DNA from 2 places in the Amycolatopsis lexingtonensis genome. Region 2 is predicted to be linked to the other one. Evidence: riboswitches for the same ligand, from Rfam matches in the RefSeq annotation. Region 2 holds a riboswitch; the other holds the start of a gene.
What was found. Region 2 has a riboswitch for S-adenosylhomocysteine ahead of metH (methionine synthase). Riboswitches for the same ligand answer to the same signal wherever they lie in the genome.
Positions count from the first base shown of each region.

Region 1: linked by a shared signal. The riboswitch ahead of ahcY (adenosylhomocysteinase) and the one ahead of metH (methionine synthase) in region 2 are both predicted to bind S-adenosylhomocysteine.

Region 1 covers NZ_JADBEG010000001.1:1,330,452-1,338,060, reverse strand. Annotated here, with positions in the region: gene H4696_RS06555 (DNA polymerase IV) at 1-554, shown strand, start outside; gene H4696_RS06550 (TetR/AcrR family transcriptional regulator) at 551-1,198, opposite strand; gene H4696_RS06545 (AurF N-oxygenase family protein) at 1,287-2,177, shown strand; gene H4696_RS51155 (hypothetical protein) at 2,235-2,888, shown strand; gene H4696_RS51150 (GNAT family N-acetyltransferase) at 2,885-3,370, shown strand; S-adenosyl-L-homocysteine riboswitch at 3,403-3,479, shown strand; gene ahcY (adenosylhomocysteinase) at 3,562-5,022, shown strand; gene H4696_RS06525 (hypothetical protein) at 5,143-5,298, shown strand; gene H4696_RS06520 (cation efflux transmembrane domain-containing protein) at 5,327-5,983, opposite strand; gene cmtR (Cd(II)/Pb(II)-sensing metalloregulatory transcriptional regulator CmtR) at 5,968-6,285, opposite strand; gene H4696_RS06510 (hypothetical protein) at 6,531-6,740, opposite strand; gene ku (non-homologous end joining protein Ku) at 6,815-7,609, opposite strand, start outside.
Region 2 covers NZ_JADBEG010000001.1:2,479,223-2,486,831, forward strand. Annotated here, with positions in the region: gene metH (methionine synthase) at 1-3,169, opposite strand, end outside; S-adenosyl-L-homocysteine riboswitch at 3,184-3,262, opposite strand; gene H4696_RS11485 (TIGR03619 family F420-dependent LLM class oxidoreductase) at 3,557-4,414, shown strand; gene H4696_RS11490 (sugar porter family MFS transporter) at 4,567-5,952, opposite strand; gene H4696_RS11495 (cellulose binding domain-containing protein) at 6,204-7,609, shown strand, end outside.

The DNA.
Region 1 (7,609 bases), 1.1 Mb from region 2:
GGCTGACGCAGGAGAACTGGTGGGCCGTGATGGCCGAGCGCCCGACCGACGCGCTGTGGGGCATCGGCGGCAAGACCGCGAAGAAGCTGGCCGGGCTCGGCATCCGCACGGTGCTCGACCTGGCGGGCGCGGACGCGGCGGAGCTGGCCGCCCGGTTCGGCCCGAAGACCGGACCGTGGCTGCGGCTGCTCGGCGGCGGCATCAGCGACGCCGACGTGAGCGCGACCCCGTACGTGGCCAGGTCCCGCAGCCGCGAAACGACGTTCCAGCGCGACCTCACGGACCCGGCGGAGATGGCGGCGGAGGTCTCGGCGCTGGCCAAGCGGGTCACGCAGGACGTCCTGGACGAAGGCCGCCCGGCGGCGCGGATCGCGGTCAAGGTGCGGTTCGTGCCGTTCCTGACCCACACGCACAGCATCACCCTGCCGGCGCCGACGTCGGACGCGGCGGAGATCGACCGGGCCGCGCGCGAGGTGCTGGGGATGTTCGAACTGACCCGGGCGGTACGGCTGCTGGGAGTCCGAGCCGAGTTCGCGCGTGAAGACGAAGACTAGAACTCTTCGGGCAGCGGCAACGGCTGGTCCGGGTCCAGCTCGACCCCGCCCGCCTTCAGCGTGTGGTCCAGCATCGCCCAGATCGTGCCGGTCAGCTGGTCGGTCAGCTGGGCCAGGCTGAGCGCGCCCGGGTGGTCGAGCCACCGGGTCGTCGCCGACTCGACGTAGCCGACCAGGCCGAACGCGATCGTGTCCGCCGGGGCCGGGTCGAGGCCGAACGCCGTCAGGTACCCCGAGAACAGCCCGCTGAGGTGGCGGGCGATCGTGCCGCGGACGTCGGTCTGCGCCGGCTGCGTGCGGGTCAGGTAGCGGTGCAGGGATTCGTGCTCGGTCAGCCAGCGCAGGTGCGTCGAGATGACCGTCGCGATCATCTCGTGCGGTGACCCCGAGGGGTGCCACAGCGGCGCGAGCTCGGCCGTCACCAGCTCGGCCGCGCGCTCGGCGATCGCGCGCTGGAGGTCGGCCGCGTCGGCGAAGTGGCGGTACAGCCGCGTGCGGGCCACGCCGGCGCGCTCGGCGATCTGCTCGGTCGAGACCTCCGGGCCGTGCTCGGCGATGGCCACCAGGGCCGCTTCGACGAATTCCGCGCGCCGCCGCTCCTGCTGGCCCGCCCAGCGCGCCGCCCGTCCGTCGACCTTGGTCACCCGGGAAGCCTACTCAAGTCCGGCGAGCCGGTGTACGCTCGCCGAAGTAACTAGTACAGCATGTACCCCCTACTTTCCGGAGGCCGCCATGGGCGTCGAGGCCCAGGACCGGGATGTCACCGCGGCTCGCCTGCTCAAGAGCTCCGCGAAGAACTCCTACGACCCGTACGTCGACATCGACTGGGCCGCGCCGCTGGCCGAGGGCAAGGCCTACATGCCGCTCGAGCGCGTCTCCCTCTACGGCACGGACCTCTGGGCGAAGCTGACGCCGGAGCAGCGGATCGAGCTGTCCAAGCACGAGATCGCCAGCATCATGAGCGTCGGCCTGTGGTTCGAGATCGTCCTCATGCAGCTGCTCGCCCGGTACGTCTTCGACCTGGACGCGCGCAGCGAGCACGCGCAGTACGCGATGACCGAGATCGGCGACGAGACGCGGCACTCGGTGATGTTCGCCCGCACCGCCGAGCGGCTCGGCGTCCCGCGCTACGGCGTCCCGAAGGTCGTGCACCGCGCCGCCAAGGTGTTCGGCGCGACCGCGGCCGGGCCGTCGATGTTCGCCAGCGTGCTGGTCGCCGAGGAGACCACCGACCGGCTGCAGCGCTCGATGATGGACGACGACGGCATCCAGCCGCTGATCCGCTCGGTCAACCGCATCCACGTCGTCGAGGAGGCCCGGCACGTCCGGTTCGCCAAGGAAGAGGTGCTGCGGGAGACGCCGAAGCTGTCGAAGGCGGCGCTGCAGCGGCACCGGGTGCGCACCGCGCTGGTCGCGTTCGGCGTCATCGACAGCATGGTCGACCCGCGGATCTACCGCAGCGTCGGGATCGACCCGCGCGAGGGCCGGGCCGCGGCGCTGGCGAACCCGCACTTCCACGAGACGCGCCGCTGGATGGCCGAGAAGATCGTGCCGTTCCTGCGCGACGCGGGGCTGATCGGCGGCCGGTCGGAAGGCATCTGGCGGCGCGCGCATCTCGTTTGAGGCACTTACGGCGGAATTCCCTTCGCGCCGATTGCCCGGTTCCGCCACGATGCCCGGGTGACCGAAGAGTTCCCCGCCGCCGCGGCACCGCCGCCGCGCTCGCCGTTCGCCCACCCCGTCTTCGCGGGCTTGATCGGGGTCATCGTCGGCGCGGTGCTGGTCGGCGTGCCGTGGGTGGTGCTGAGCCTGCTCGGCGGGCCGAGCGGGCACGCGCTGACCGCGCCGTCGAGCCTGGGCGGGCTCGGCCGGGCCCAGGACACGCTCGCGAAGTTCGACGTGGAGAAGAGCAAGGTCCAGGTCGCCCGGGTCGACAAAGCCGACCGGGAAACGGCCGCCCGGACGTCGGCGGCTTACGGCGGCGCGGGCGCGGTGGTGCAGCAGTACCAGGACGACCGGCTGGAACGCAGCTTCCAGCTGATCGCGGTGCGCGCGGGGTCGCCGGAACTGGTGGCGCCGTACGAGGACGCCGAGGAACTCGGCCTGGCCGCCCCGAGCACCGAGCTGGTGCGCGTCGGCGCCGTGCAGTGCCTGGTCCACAACGACGCCGCGCCCGTGGGCTCGACGCCGGACCCCGGCCGGTCGTTCGTCACCAACTGCCAGCGCAGCGGCCCGGACCTGACCGTCGCGCTGCGCAGCATCTCGGCCGAGGGCAACCGCGACCCCCGCGAGCTCGCCGGGATCGTCGAAGAAGCCTGGAAGGAACTTTCGTGACGACCACCGTCCGGCCGGCCCGCGCCGAAGACGAAGCCGTGCTCGCCAAGATCGACGAGCGCACGTGGGACGCCACGGTGTCCCCCGCTCCCCCGCCGCCGCCCGGCACGCCGTTCTTCGACGAGGACGCGCGGCCGGAGAACTTCCTCGTCGCCGAGCACGACGACGTCGTCGCCGGGTACGTCCGGCTCGCCGCGGGGTTCGGCATCCCGGCCCACGCGCACGTGCTGGTGCTCGGCGGGCTCGCCGTCGACCCGGACCGCCAGGGCCTCGGCATCGCGGGACGGCTGGTGGACGCGGCCGCGGCGGAGGCGCGCCGGCGCGGGGCCCGCAAGCTGACGCTGCGCGTGCTGGGTCACAACGCCGCCGCCCGCCGGGTCTACGAGCGGTCCGGGTTCGTCGTGGAAGGCGTGCTGCGCGGGGAATTCCGCATCGACGGCACCGACGTCGACGACGTTCTCATGGCCCTTTCGCTCGCTTGACAGCTTCGCCGCGGCTTTGCCATCCTGGGTCCCGGGCCGAGAGGCGCTGCGACGGAACTCTTTCCGCCACGCTCGGCCCGCGACACGCATCCAAGGGCGCCTCCCGCGAGGGAGGTGCCCTTTTTGCGTTGTCACTTCGGTGAGTCCTCCCGCGCGCTCCGCAACCAGCCGTCAGGAAAAGAGCTCGAGGAATGAGTGACAAACTCGCACGCCGCAACGGTCTCGACTTCGCCGTCGCCGACCTTTCCCTCGCCGACGCCGGCCGCACCCAGCTGCGGCTGGCCGAGCACGAGATGCCCGGCCTGATGGCGATCCGCCGCGAGTACGCCGCCGCCCAGCCGCTCAAGGGCGCGCGCATCGCCGGGTCGCTGCACATGACGGTGCAGACCGCCGTGCTGATCGAGACCCTCGTCGCGCTCGGGGCCGAAGTGCGCTGGGTCTCCTGCAACATCTTCTCCACCCAGGACGAGGCCGCCGCGGCGGTCGTCGTCGGCCCCGAGGGCACGGTCGACGCCCCGTCGGGCACCCCCGTGTTCGCCTGGAAGGGCGAGACGCTCGAAGAGTACTGGTGGTGCACCGACCAGCTCTTCGCCTTCGCCGGCGGGAAAACGCCGAACATGATCCTCGACGACGGCGGCGACGCCACCCTGCTCGTGCACAAGGGCGTCGAGTTCGAAGCAGCGGGCGCCGTCCCGCAACCGTCCGAAGAGGACCCGGAGGAGTACCGGATCGTCCTCGAGACCCTCCGCGCGAGCTTGGCCGCCGACGGCGACCGCTTCACCCGGATGGCCAAGGAGATCCGCGGCGTCACCGAGGAAACGACCAACGGCGTCAAGCGGCTCTACAAGCTCGCCAAGGACGGCGAGCTGCTCTTCCCGGCGATGAACGTCAACGACTCCGTGACGAAGTCCAAGTTCGACAACAAGTACGGCATCCGGCACTCCCTTGTGGACGGCCTGAACCGGGCCACCGACGTGATGATCGGCGGCAAGCGCGTCGTCGTCTGCGGCTACGGCGACGTCGGCAAGGGCGCGGTCGAGGCGCTGCGCGGCCAGGGCGCCCGGGTCTCGGTCACCGAGATCGACCCGATCTGCGCGCTCCAGGCGTCGATGGACGGGCTCGACGTCGTCGAGCTCGACGACGTCATCGCCACCGGGGACATCTTCATCACCACCACCGGCAACTTCGGCATCATCTCCGCGGACCAGATGAGCCGCATGAAGCACAACGCGATCGTCGCCAACGTCGGGCACTTCGACAACGAGATCGACATGGCCGGGCTGGCGAAGCTCCCGGGCATCGTGAAGAAGGAGATCAAGCCGCAGGTGCACGAGTGGGCGTTCCCGGACGGCCACTCGATCATCGTGCTCTCCGAAGGCCGCCTGATGAACCTCGGCAACGCGACCGGCCACCCGTCGTTCGTGATGTCGAACTCGTTCACCAACCAGGCGATCGCGCAGATCGAGCTGTTCGCCAAGCCCGGCGAGTACGCCACCGACGTCCACCGGCTGCCGAAGCACCTCGACGAGAAGGTGGCCCGCCTGCACCTCGACGCGCTCGGGGTGAAACTCACCAAGCTCACGAAGCAGCAGGCGGACTACATCGGGGTCGACGTCGAAGGACCGTACAAGCTCGATCACTACCGGTACTGATCCGAGATTGCTCCGTTTGACGCAGTTTGCGGCACCGGGAAAGTGGCCATCCTCCCCGTGACAGCGCATCCGCCCGGCCGGCATGCCGGACGGGTCCCATGCGAAGGAGTGTGTGTCAAAGTGATCGTTCTCGGTGTAATTCTCTTGATCATCGGGTTCATCGTGGGTATCCCGGTGCTTTACACCATCGGCATCATTCTCGCGGTGGCCGGCGTGGCACTGGCCATCTTGGGCGGCACCGGCCGCCGGATCGGTGGGCGTGCGCACTGGTACTGATTCCGCAACCGGCCCGCGGCCTGGCGCGTCAGCAGCAATGCTGGCCGCGCCAGGCCGTTCGGCCTTCGTTCACCGCCACCGCGGCGATCGCGAGCGCGACCGCCGGGTCGGCCCACCACCAGCCGAACAGGGCGTTGAGCAGCAACCCCGCCAGCAGGACCGCGGAAAGGTAAGTGCAGAGCAAAGTCTGCCGCGAATCCGCGACCGCGCTGGCCGACCCCAGCTCCCGCCCGGCTCGGCGCTGCGCCGCGGACAGGGCGGGCATCACCGCGAGCGAAACGGCCGCGAGCACGATTCCGGTCCGCGAGGTTTCCGCCGCGGCACCGCCGAAGAATGTACTGACGGCCTCGATCGTGACGTAAACCGCGAGCGCGAAAAACGACAGGGCGATCGCTTTCAGCGCCCGCCTTTCGCGGCTTTCCGGGTCCGCACCGGAAAACTGCCAGGCGACCGCGACGGCGGAGGCGACTTCGATCACGGAATCGAGCCCGAAACCGATCAGCGCCCCCGAGGAAGCCGCGCTCCCCGCGGCCAGCGCGACGACCGCCTCTACGACGTTGTAAGTGATGGTCGCCGCCACGAGCAGCCGGACCCGGCGCACCAGCACCGCCCGGCGGTCCGGCGCCACCGCGAGCGGCGCGCAGCACCCGTCCGAGCACCCGGGGCTCGTCACGCGGGCTCGCATTCGGCCCGCGGCTCGACCGCGAGCACGACGTGGACGAGTTCCCGCAGCGCGCGGGCCAGGTGCGCGTCGGCGATCTCGTACCGCACCTGACGCCCTTCGTAGCCGGCCACGACGAGCCCGCAGCCGCGCAGGCACGACAGGTGGTTCGAGACGTTCGACCGGCTCAGGCCGAGTTCGGCCGCCAGCCGCCCGGGGTAGGCGGGACCGTCCAGCAGCGCGGTCAGGATCCGGCAGCGGGTCGGATCCGACAGCGCGCGCCCGATCCGGGCGAGCGCCGCTTCCCGTGTCTCACACGTCACCATGCGCTGAACTGTACATCATTCGCTGACATATCCACACCGGACAGCGGCGAAAATAAAGGGTCCTCCGGCTCCGAGGGGGAGGGAGAGCCGAAGGACCCCGTTAGTGTTAGCACATCGCCAAGCCCGTGTACACGGCTGCATACACGATCGTGTTACCGCGCTGACACCGTCCTGACGCCACGAAGGCCTCCCCGGCCGGTGCGCGTCACCCGGCGGGAAGGCCTTCGCGGATCCTGGCGGGAGGCTCAGGAAGCGTGGCGCAGCAACGATTTCTCCGGCGCCGCGGCGGCACACCCGCAGCCGCCGAGCGCCGGGCAGTCGACGATCAACGCGTGCCGCACGCGGTCGGCGTCCACACAGGCCGGATCGGTGCACTCGGCGAACCCGCCTTCCGGGTGCACCACCAGCGTGCCGTGGCAGTGGTCGATCCGCGCGGCACAAGAAGCGCATTCCATGACTCCTTGGTACCACCGGGAAGCGGGCGGCCGCGGGACCACGGCGGCGTGTCGGCGCGACCACCCGTCCGGGGTCAGGCGGACTTCGGGGCCCGCTTCCGCGGCGCCGCCTTCTTCTTCGCCGGCTTCGCGTCCTCATCGGACGCTTCCGAAGTGGACGCCTCCGAAGTGGACGCGCGCGACTTCTTCGCCGCGTCGACGCTGGCCTGCAGCGCCGCCATCAGGTCGACGACGTCGGCCTTGGCGGTGACCGCCGCGGGCTTGGTCGTCTCCTCCCCCGCGACCTTGGCCTCGATCATCTCCTCGAGGGCCTCGCGGTAGTGGTCGTGGTACTTCTCCGGCTCGAACACCGGCTCGGCCAGCGAGTCGATCAGCGAGCCGGCCATCGACAGCTCCTGCGGGCGGATCTGCGGCGGGTCGTCGCGCAGGAACGGGAAGTCGGGTTCGCGGACCTCGTCCGGCCACAGCATCGTCGTCATCACCAGCACGTCGGCGTGCACCCGCAACACCGCCATGCTCTCCCGCTGCCGCACCGCGACCTTCGCGATCGCCACCTGGCTCGACTTGTGCAGCGCGTCCCGCAGCACGACGTACGGCTTCACCGCGTTCTTCTGCGGCTCCAGGTAGTACGTCCGGTCGTACTGGATCGGGTCGATCGACTCCAGCGGCACGAACTCGAGCACGTCGATCGTGCGCTGCGAAGGCAGCGGCAGCTCGGCCATCTCGGCGTCGGTGATGACGACCATCTCGCCGTCGGGCAGCTCGTAGCCCTTGGCGATCTCCGGGTACGGGACCTCGGCGCCGTCGATCGTGCAGAACCGCTTGTACTGGATGCGGCCGCCGTCGGCCTCGTGCACCTGGCGGAGCGA
Region 2 (7,609 bases):
CCAGGTCCTCGGCGCCGTGGATGGCCACCGCGAAGCCGCCCAGGTGGTCGCCGGCCGGCGCGATGTAGTCGGCCAGGCACCGGTTCGCGCGGTCGGCCGGCTTCGACGTCTGCTGCCGCAGCATCGGGAACCCGACGTGGACGTACTCGCCGTCGAGCCGGATGTCGTCGCCCTCGCGGTGCGCGGGCCAGAACGCGTACGCGCCCTTCGCGGTGAAACTGCCGTCCTCGATGATCTGGTCGAGCAGCACGTTCGCGTCGTCGAACAGCTCGCGCGCGACCGGCTGCTCCAGGATGGCCGGGTACTTGCCCTTGAGCTCCCAGGCCAGGAACAGGAACTGCCAGTCGATCATCTCGCGCAGCTCGGGGATGCCCGGCTCGACCACGCGCACGCCGGTGAACTCCGGGGTCGGCAGCTCGTCGAACGACACCCGCTCCGGGTTCGCGCGGGCCTGCTCGAGGGTGAGCATGGGGCGTCGCTGCTTGTTCGCGTGCTGCTCGCGCAGCACCTCCTGGTCGGCCCGGTTCTTCTCGGCCAGCGCGATCGAGCGGTCCGGGTCAAGCAGGTCCGACACCACGCCGACCACGCGGGAGGCGTCGAGCACGTGCACGGTCGCGTTGTCGTAGACCGGGGCGATCTTGACCGCGGTGTGCTGCTTCGACGTCGTGGCGCCGCCGATCAGCAGCGGCAGCTTCAGCCCGCGCCGCTGCATCTCGGTGGCGACGGCGACCATCTCGTCAAGCGACGGCGTGATCAGCCCGGAGAGCCCGACGGCGTCGGCGCCTTCGGTGACCGCGGTGTCGAGGATCTTGCCGGCCGGCACCATCACGCCGAGGTCGATCACCTCGTAGTTGTTGCAGCCCAGCACGACGCCGACGATGTTCTTGCCGATGTCGTGGACGTCGCCCTTCACCGTGGCGAGCACGATCTTTCCCTGGCCGCCGGTCGACGCGAGCCGGCCCTCCTGGCGCGCCTTCTCCTTCTCGGCCTCCATGAACGGCTCGAGGTAGGCGACGGACCGCTTCATCACGCGCGCGCTCTTGACCACCTGCGGCAGGAACATCTTGCCGGAGCCGAACAGGTCGCCGACGATCTTCATGCCGTCCATCAGCGGGCCCTCGATGACGTCGAGGGGCCGGGCCAGCTGCTGCCGCGCCTCTTCGGTGTCGTCCTCGATGAAGTCGACGATGCCGTGCACCAGCGCGTGGGACAGCCGCTCCCCGACCGAACCTTCGCGCCAGGACAGGTCGACGACGCGCTTGGTGCCGCTGCCCTTGACGTTCTCGGCGAAGGCCACCAGCCGGTCGGTCGCGTCCTCGCGGCGGTCGAACAGCACGTCCTCGACCAGTTCGAGGAGGTCCTTCGGGATGTCCTGGTAGACCGCGAGCTGGCCGGCGTTGACGATGCCCATGTCCAGGCCGACCTGCACGGCGTGGAACAGGAACGCCGAGTGCATCGCCTCGCGGACGACGTCGTTGCCGCGGAAGGAGAACGACAGGTTCGAGATGCCGCCGCTGATGTGCACGCCGGGGCAGCGTTCCTTGATCCGGGGAAGCGCGTCGATGAACGCCTTCGCGTAGCCGTTGTGCTCGGCGATGCCGGTGGCGACGGCGAGCACGTTCGGGTCGAAGATGATGTCCTCGCCCGCGAAACCGGCCTTCTGCGTGAGCAGGTCGTACGCCCGGCCGCAGATCTCGACCTTGCGGTCGGCGGTGTCGGCCTGCCCCTGCTCGTCGAAGGCCATCACGACGACGCCGGCGCCGTAGTTGCGGATGACGCGGGCCTGGGCCAGGAAGGGCTCCTCGCCCTCCTTGAGGCTGATCGAGTTGACCACGCCCTTGCCCTGCAGGCAGCGCAGCCCGGCTTCGAGCACGCTCCACTTGGAGCTGTCGACCATCACCGGGATCCGGGCCACCTCGGGCTCGGTGGCGATCAGGTTGAGGAACGTGGTCATCGCCTGCTCGGAGTCGAGCAGGTCGGCGTCCATGTTGACGTCGAGCAGGTTGGCCCCGCCGCGGACCTGCTCGAGCGCGACGTCCACGGCTCCCTGGTGGTCGTCGGACTCGATGAGCCGGCGGAACCGCTTGGAGCCGGTGACGTTGGTGCGCTCGCCGATCATCACGAACCCGGTGTCGGGGCCGATGCCGAACGGCTCCAGACCGCTGAACCGGGTGTGCGTGCGCGCTGCGGGCACCTCGCGCGGCGCGACGCCCTTCGCGGCTTCGGCGATCTTCGCGATGTGGGCCGGGCCGGTGCCGCAGCAGCCGCCGACCAGGTTGACCAGGCCGTCGCGGGCGAACCCGCCGATCAGCCCGGCGGTCTGCTCCGGCGTCTCGTCGTAGCCGCCGAAGGCGTTCGGCAGCCCGGCGTTGGGGTGGCAGGCGACGTAGGCGTCGGCGATCCGGGCGAGCTCCTCGACGTGCGGGCGCATCTCCTCGGCGCCCAGCGAGCAGTTCACGCCCACGACCAGCGGTTTGGCGTGTTCGATCGAGCTCCAGAACGCCTCGACGGTCTGGCCCGAGAGCGTCCGGCCGCTGAGGTCGACGATGGTCACGGAGATCCACAGCGGCAGGTGCGGCGCCACCTCGCGGGCGGCGGCGATCGCGGCCTTGCAGTTCAAGGTGTCGAAGATCGTCTCGATCAGCAGCAGGTCGACGCCGCCCTCGGCGAGCCCGGCGATCTGCTCCGCGTAGGACGCCTTGACCTGCTCGAACGTCACCGCCCGGTACGCCGGGTCGTCGACCTTCGGCGACAGGCTGAGCGTGACGTTGAGCGGGCCGATCGAGCCGGCGACGAACCGGCCGCCGAACTCGTCGGCGGCCTGGCGGGCGAGCTGCGCGCCGCGGGCGTTCATCTCGTGGACGTGGGACTGCAGCCCGTAGTCGGCCTGGCCGATGCTGGTGGCGGTGAACGTGTTGGTCGTGGTGATGTCGGCGCCCGCGGCCAGGTACTGGCGGTGGACGTCGAGGATGACGTCCGGGCGGGTGAGGTTGAGCAGGTCGGGGTCGCCGGTGACGTCGTGGGTGTGCTCGCCGAAGCGGTCACCGCGGTAGTCGGCGGGGGTCAGCCCGGCACCCTGCAACATGGTGCCCCAGGCGCCGTCCAGCACCGCCACCCGCTGGTCGAACAGCTCGCGCAGGCGTGCTTCGTGCTCTCGCGGGGTACTCACCGGCAGCCTCCCTTGGTCGGGAGGCGCCCTTGGTTGGTCAATCCCGGCCGAGCGTGGCGGACCCGGTGGTCCGTTGCAGCGCCTCTCGGCCTGTGGTCCACGGTATCGGATCTCCGGCCGCGCACGCCATCCCGCCCCGCCCGGGGGTCCACTGAGTGGGACAGCCTTTGTCCACAAAGGATCGACACGTTGCCTCCCCGTTCGTCACGGGCCCCTCCACCGTGCCGGTGCCGCGCCCCGCCGCTCTGCTCCCCGTCTGCCTACTCGCGCCGCGTCCAGCGCGGCTCGACCGGCACTGGACAAGGTCACCAAGGGTACTCGACCGGCGACCCTCCGCGGCATCCGGCCAACCTTGAAAACTGAAACACGTTCTAATACGCTCGCGTCGTGGACTACGGAATCGTGCTGTTCACCAGCGACCGGGGCATCACCCCGGCGGCCGCCGCGCGCGTCGCGGAAGCCGCCGGGTTCGCCACCTTCTACGTACCCGAGCACACGCACATCCCGGTGAAGCGGGAGTCCCCGCACCCGCGCACCGGCGACGCGTCCCTGCCCGACGACCGCTACAGCCGCACCCTCGACCCGTGGGTCGCGCTGGCGACGGCCGCCGCGGTGACGTCGCGGATCCGGCTGTCCACCGCGGTCGCCCTCCCGGTGGAGAGCGACCCGATCACCCTGGCCAAGACGATCGCGAGCCTCGACCACCTCTCCGGCGGACGGGTCACGCTCGGCACGGGCTTCGGCTGGAACGTCGACGAGCTGAACGACCACGGCGTGCCCGGCAACCGCCGCCGCACCGCGCTGCGGGAGTACCTCGAGGCGATGAGTGCACTGTGGACGGAGGAAGAAGCTTCCTACGACGGGGAGTTCGTGTCGTTCGGGCCGAGCTGGGCGTGGCCGAAGCCGGTCCAGCCGCACATCCCGGTGCTGCTCGGCGCGGGCCCGACGGAGAAGACGTTCCGCTGGATCGCCCGCCACGCCGACGGCTGGATCACCACGCCGGCGGACACCGACCTCGAAGGGCACGTGGCCCTGCTCCACCGGATCTGGGCCGAGGAGGGCCGCGCCGGGCGGCCGCGGATCTGCGCGCTCGGCGAACGGCCGGATCCGGAGCGCCTGGCGCACCTGGATTCGCTCGGCGTGACCGAGACGATCTTCGGGCTGCCGGACCGGGCGCCGGAAGAAGTCGAAGCGTGGGTCGGCCGCCTCGCCGGCAAACTGGGCCTGGCCGCCCCGGTGGGCTGAGCGCAGCCTTCGCCGCCCAGCGCACTGACACCGCCCACCGCCCCGGGCCGAAGCCGACCGCAAAGGTCTTGAATGAGTCATTCAGGACCCCTCAAGACCTGAATGACTCATTCAAGACACCACCGGGCCTCGCGAGGCGGCCGTCGAGCGCGTCAGCTCTTGACGCTCATGCCCTGACGAGCGCGCAGGTCGAGCTCGATCTGCTCCAGCGTGCGGCCCTTCGTCTCCGGGACCAGCCACTTCGTGAGCACGAACAGCACCACGTTGATACCCGCGAACAGGAACATCGAGCCGCCGATGCCGAGGGACTTCGGGTCGGAGATGATCGGGAACACCGCGCTCACGATGCCCGTCGCCGCCCAGAGGACCACGCTGCTCACGCTCATGCCCGTCGCGCGGACCTTGAGCGGGAAGACCTCGGACATCATCACCCAGACGACCGCGCCCCAGCCGAGTTCGTAGCCGACCAGGTAGAGCACCATCATCACCAGCATCAGGATGCCGCGCAGGCCGGTGTCGTGGACGTTGAGCACGATCAGCCCCGCCGCGGCGAGCGTCAGCACCATGATCACGTTGCCGATGAGCAGCAGCGGCTTGCGGCCCCAGCGGTCCACCACGAACACGACCCACGCGGTGAACAGGAACTTCGTGACGCCGAGCAGCACGCCGGACAGCAGCGCGGCCTGCGTGGCGAAGCCGAGCCCGATGAGCATGGTCGGGAAGTAGGCGTTGATCGCGTTGACGCCGCTGAACTGCTGGCCCACCGCGAGCAGCAGGGCCACGAACAGCATCGGCCGCACCCAGCCGGTGAACAGGTCGCGGAAGCGCGGCTTCTCTTCGGTGTCCATCCGGATGACGTCGCGGATGGTCGAGATCTCCTCGTCGAGGTTCACCGAGTTGCCGTGGGCGCTGGCCAGCACCCGCCGGGCCTCCTCCTCGCGGCCGTTCTTCACCAGCCAGCGCGGGGTCTCGGGCAGGAACGCCAGCCCGACGAGCAGGATCGCCGCGGGCACGATCGCGCCGGCGAACATCCAGCGCCACGCCGAAACCGGGCCGAGCCAGTAGCTCACCAGGAACGCGATCAGGATGCCGCTGACGATGAAGATCTGGTTCAGCGCGCCCATCGCGCCGCGCAGCCGGGCCGGCGCCAGTTCGGACAGGTACGTCGGCACCGTCGACGAAGAAAGCCCGATGCCCAGCCCGATCACCAGCCGGGAAAGCACCAGCAGCGTGAACGTCGGCGAGAACGTCGCCGCCAGGGTGCCCACGATGACGATCGCCGCCGCGACCATGATCGTGCGGCGCCGGCCGAGCGCTTCGTTGGTGCGGCTGGAGAACAGCGCGCCGATGATGGCACCGACCGACAGGCTGGCAGTGATCACGCCCTTGTCCCAGCTGGTCAGCGCCCACAGTTTCCCGATGAACGGGAGCACCCCGGAGATCACGCCGAGGTCGTAGCCGAAGAGGATGCCGCCGAGCGCACCGAAGAAGTACAAGGTGGTCCGGCTGATGTGCCGCGCCGGGGCTGTCTGCGTCATTGCCGGGTCGCCTCTTTCGTAGGTCCAGTCCAGCCAGCGGGCACCACACTCACACGCCGGAAAAAGCCCGACAAGGCCGCGCGCGATAACAATTCAGTCACCTGATCGATGTTCACATATGTGACGGCGCAAAACCGGCGTCGAATCCACTGTGGACAGTGCCGGGCGACGAAATCATCGAACGCTTTACAACGTTCAAAGCACTGGTTTACCGTCGCCCTGGAAGCGCTCCCAGAGTTGTGGAGGCCGACGTGAGACGACTGCTTTCCCCCAGCGCACCAAGGGCTCGCCGGCTCCTCGCGGCCGCGCTCGCCCTCCTCCTGCCCACCGCCGTCGCGATCACCGCCGGCGCGCCGGCCGCCCCCGCGGCGCCGGCGTCCTACACCTGGCGCAACGCGGAGATCGGCGGCGGCGGGTTCGTCCCCGGCATCGTCTTCAACCAGACCGAACCCGGGCTCGTCTACGCCCGCACCGACATCGGTGGCGCGTACCGGTGGAACCCCACGACCGGCCGCTGGCTGCCGCTGCTCGACTCGGTCGGCTGGACCGACTGGGGCCACAACGGCGTCGTCAGCCTCGCCACCGACGCCGTCGACCCGAACCGCGTGTACGTCGCCGCGGGCATGTACACCAACAGCTGGGACCCGAACAACGGCGCGATCCTGCGTTCGGCCGACCGCGGCGCCACGTGGCAGGCGGCCGCGCTGCCGTTCAAGCTCGGCGGCAACATGCCCGGGCGCGGCATGGGCGAGCGGCTCGCGATCGACCCGAACCGCGACAGCGTCCTGTACCTCGGCGCGCCCAGCGGCAACGGGCTCTGGCGCAGCACCGACTCCGGCGTCACGTGGGCGAAGGTGACCGCGTTCCCGAACCCCGGCAACTACGCGCCCGACCCGAGCGACCCGTCGGGCTACTCCAGCGACAACGAAGGCGTCACGTGGGTGACGTTCGACCCCACGACCGGCACGCGGGGCAGCACCACGCAGACGATCTACGTCGGCGTCGCGGACAAGCAGAACACCGTCTACCGCAGCACCGACGGCGGCACGACGTGGGCGCGGCTGGCCGGCCAGCCCACCGGGTACCTGGCGCACAAGGGTGTCCTCGACCCGGTCGGTGGCTACCTCTACCTCACGACCAGCGACACCGGCGGCCCCTACGACGGCGCGAAGGGCGACGTCTGGAAGTACGCCACGAAGACCGGCGCCTGGACGCGGATCAGCCCCATCCCGTCCGACAGCGCGGACGACTACTTCGGCTACAGCGGCCTGACGATCGACCGGCAGCACCCGAACACGCTCATGGTCGCCACGCAGGTGTCGTGGTGGCCGGACGTGATCTTCTTCCGCAGCACCGACGGCGGCGCCACCTGGACGCGGATCTGGGACTTCTCGAGTTATCCCGACCGGACACTGCGCTACACCCAGGACATCTCTTCGGTGCCGTGGCTGACCTTCGGCGTCCAGGCCGCTCCCCCGGTGCCGTCGCCGAAGCTCGGCTGGATGACCGAGTCCGCGGAGATCGACCCCTTCGACTCGAACCACTTCCTCTACGGCACCGGCGCGACGATCTACGGGTCGTCCGACCTCACGAAGTGGGACAGCGGCGGGAAGATCACGCTCAAGCCGGTCGTCGGCGGCCTCGAAGAGACCGCCGT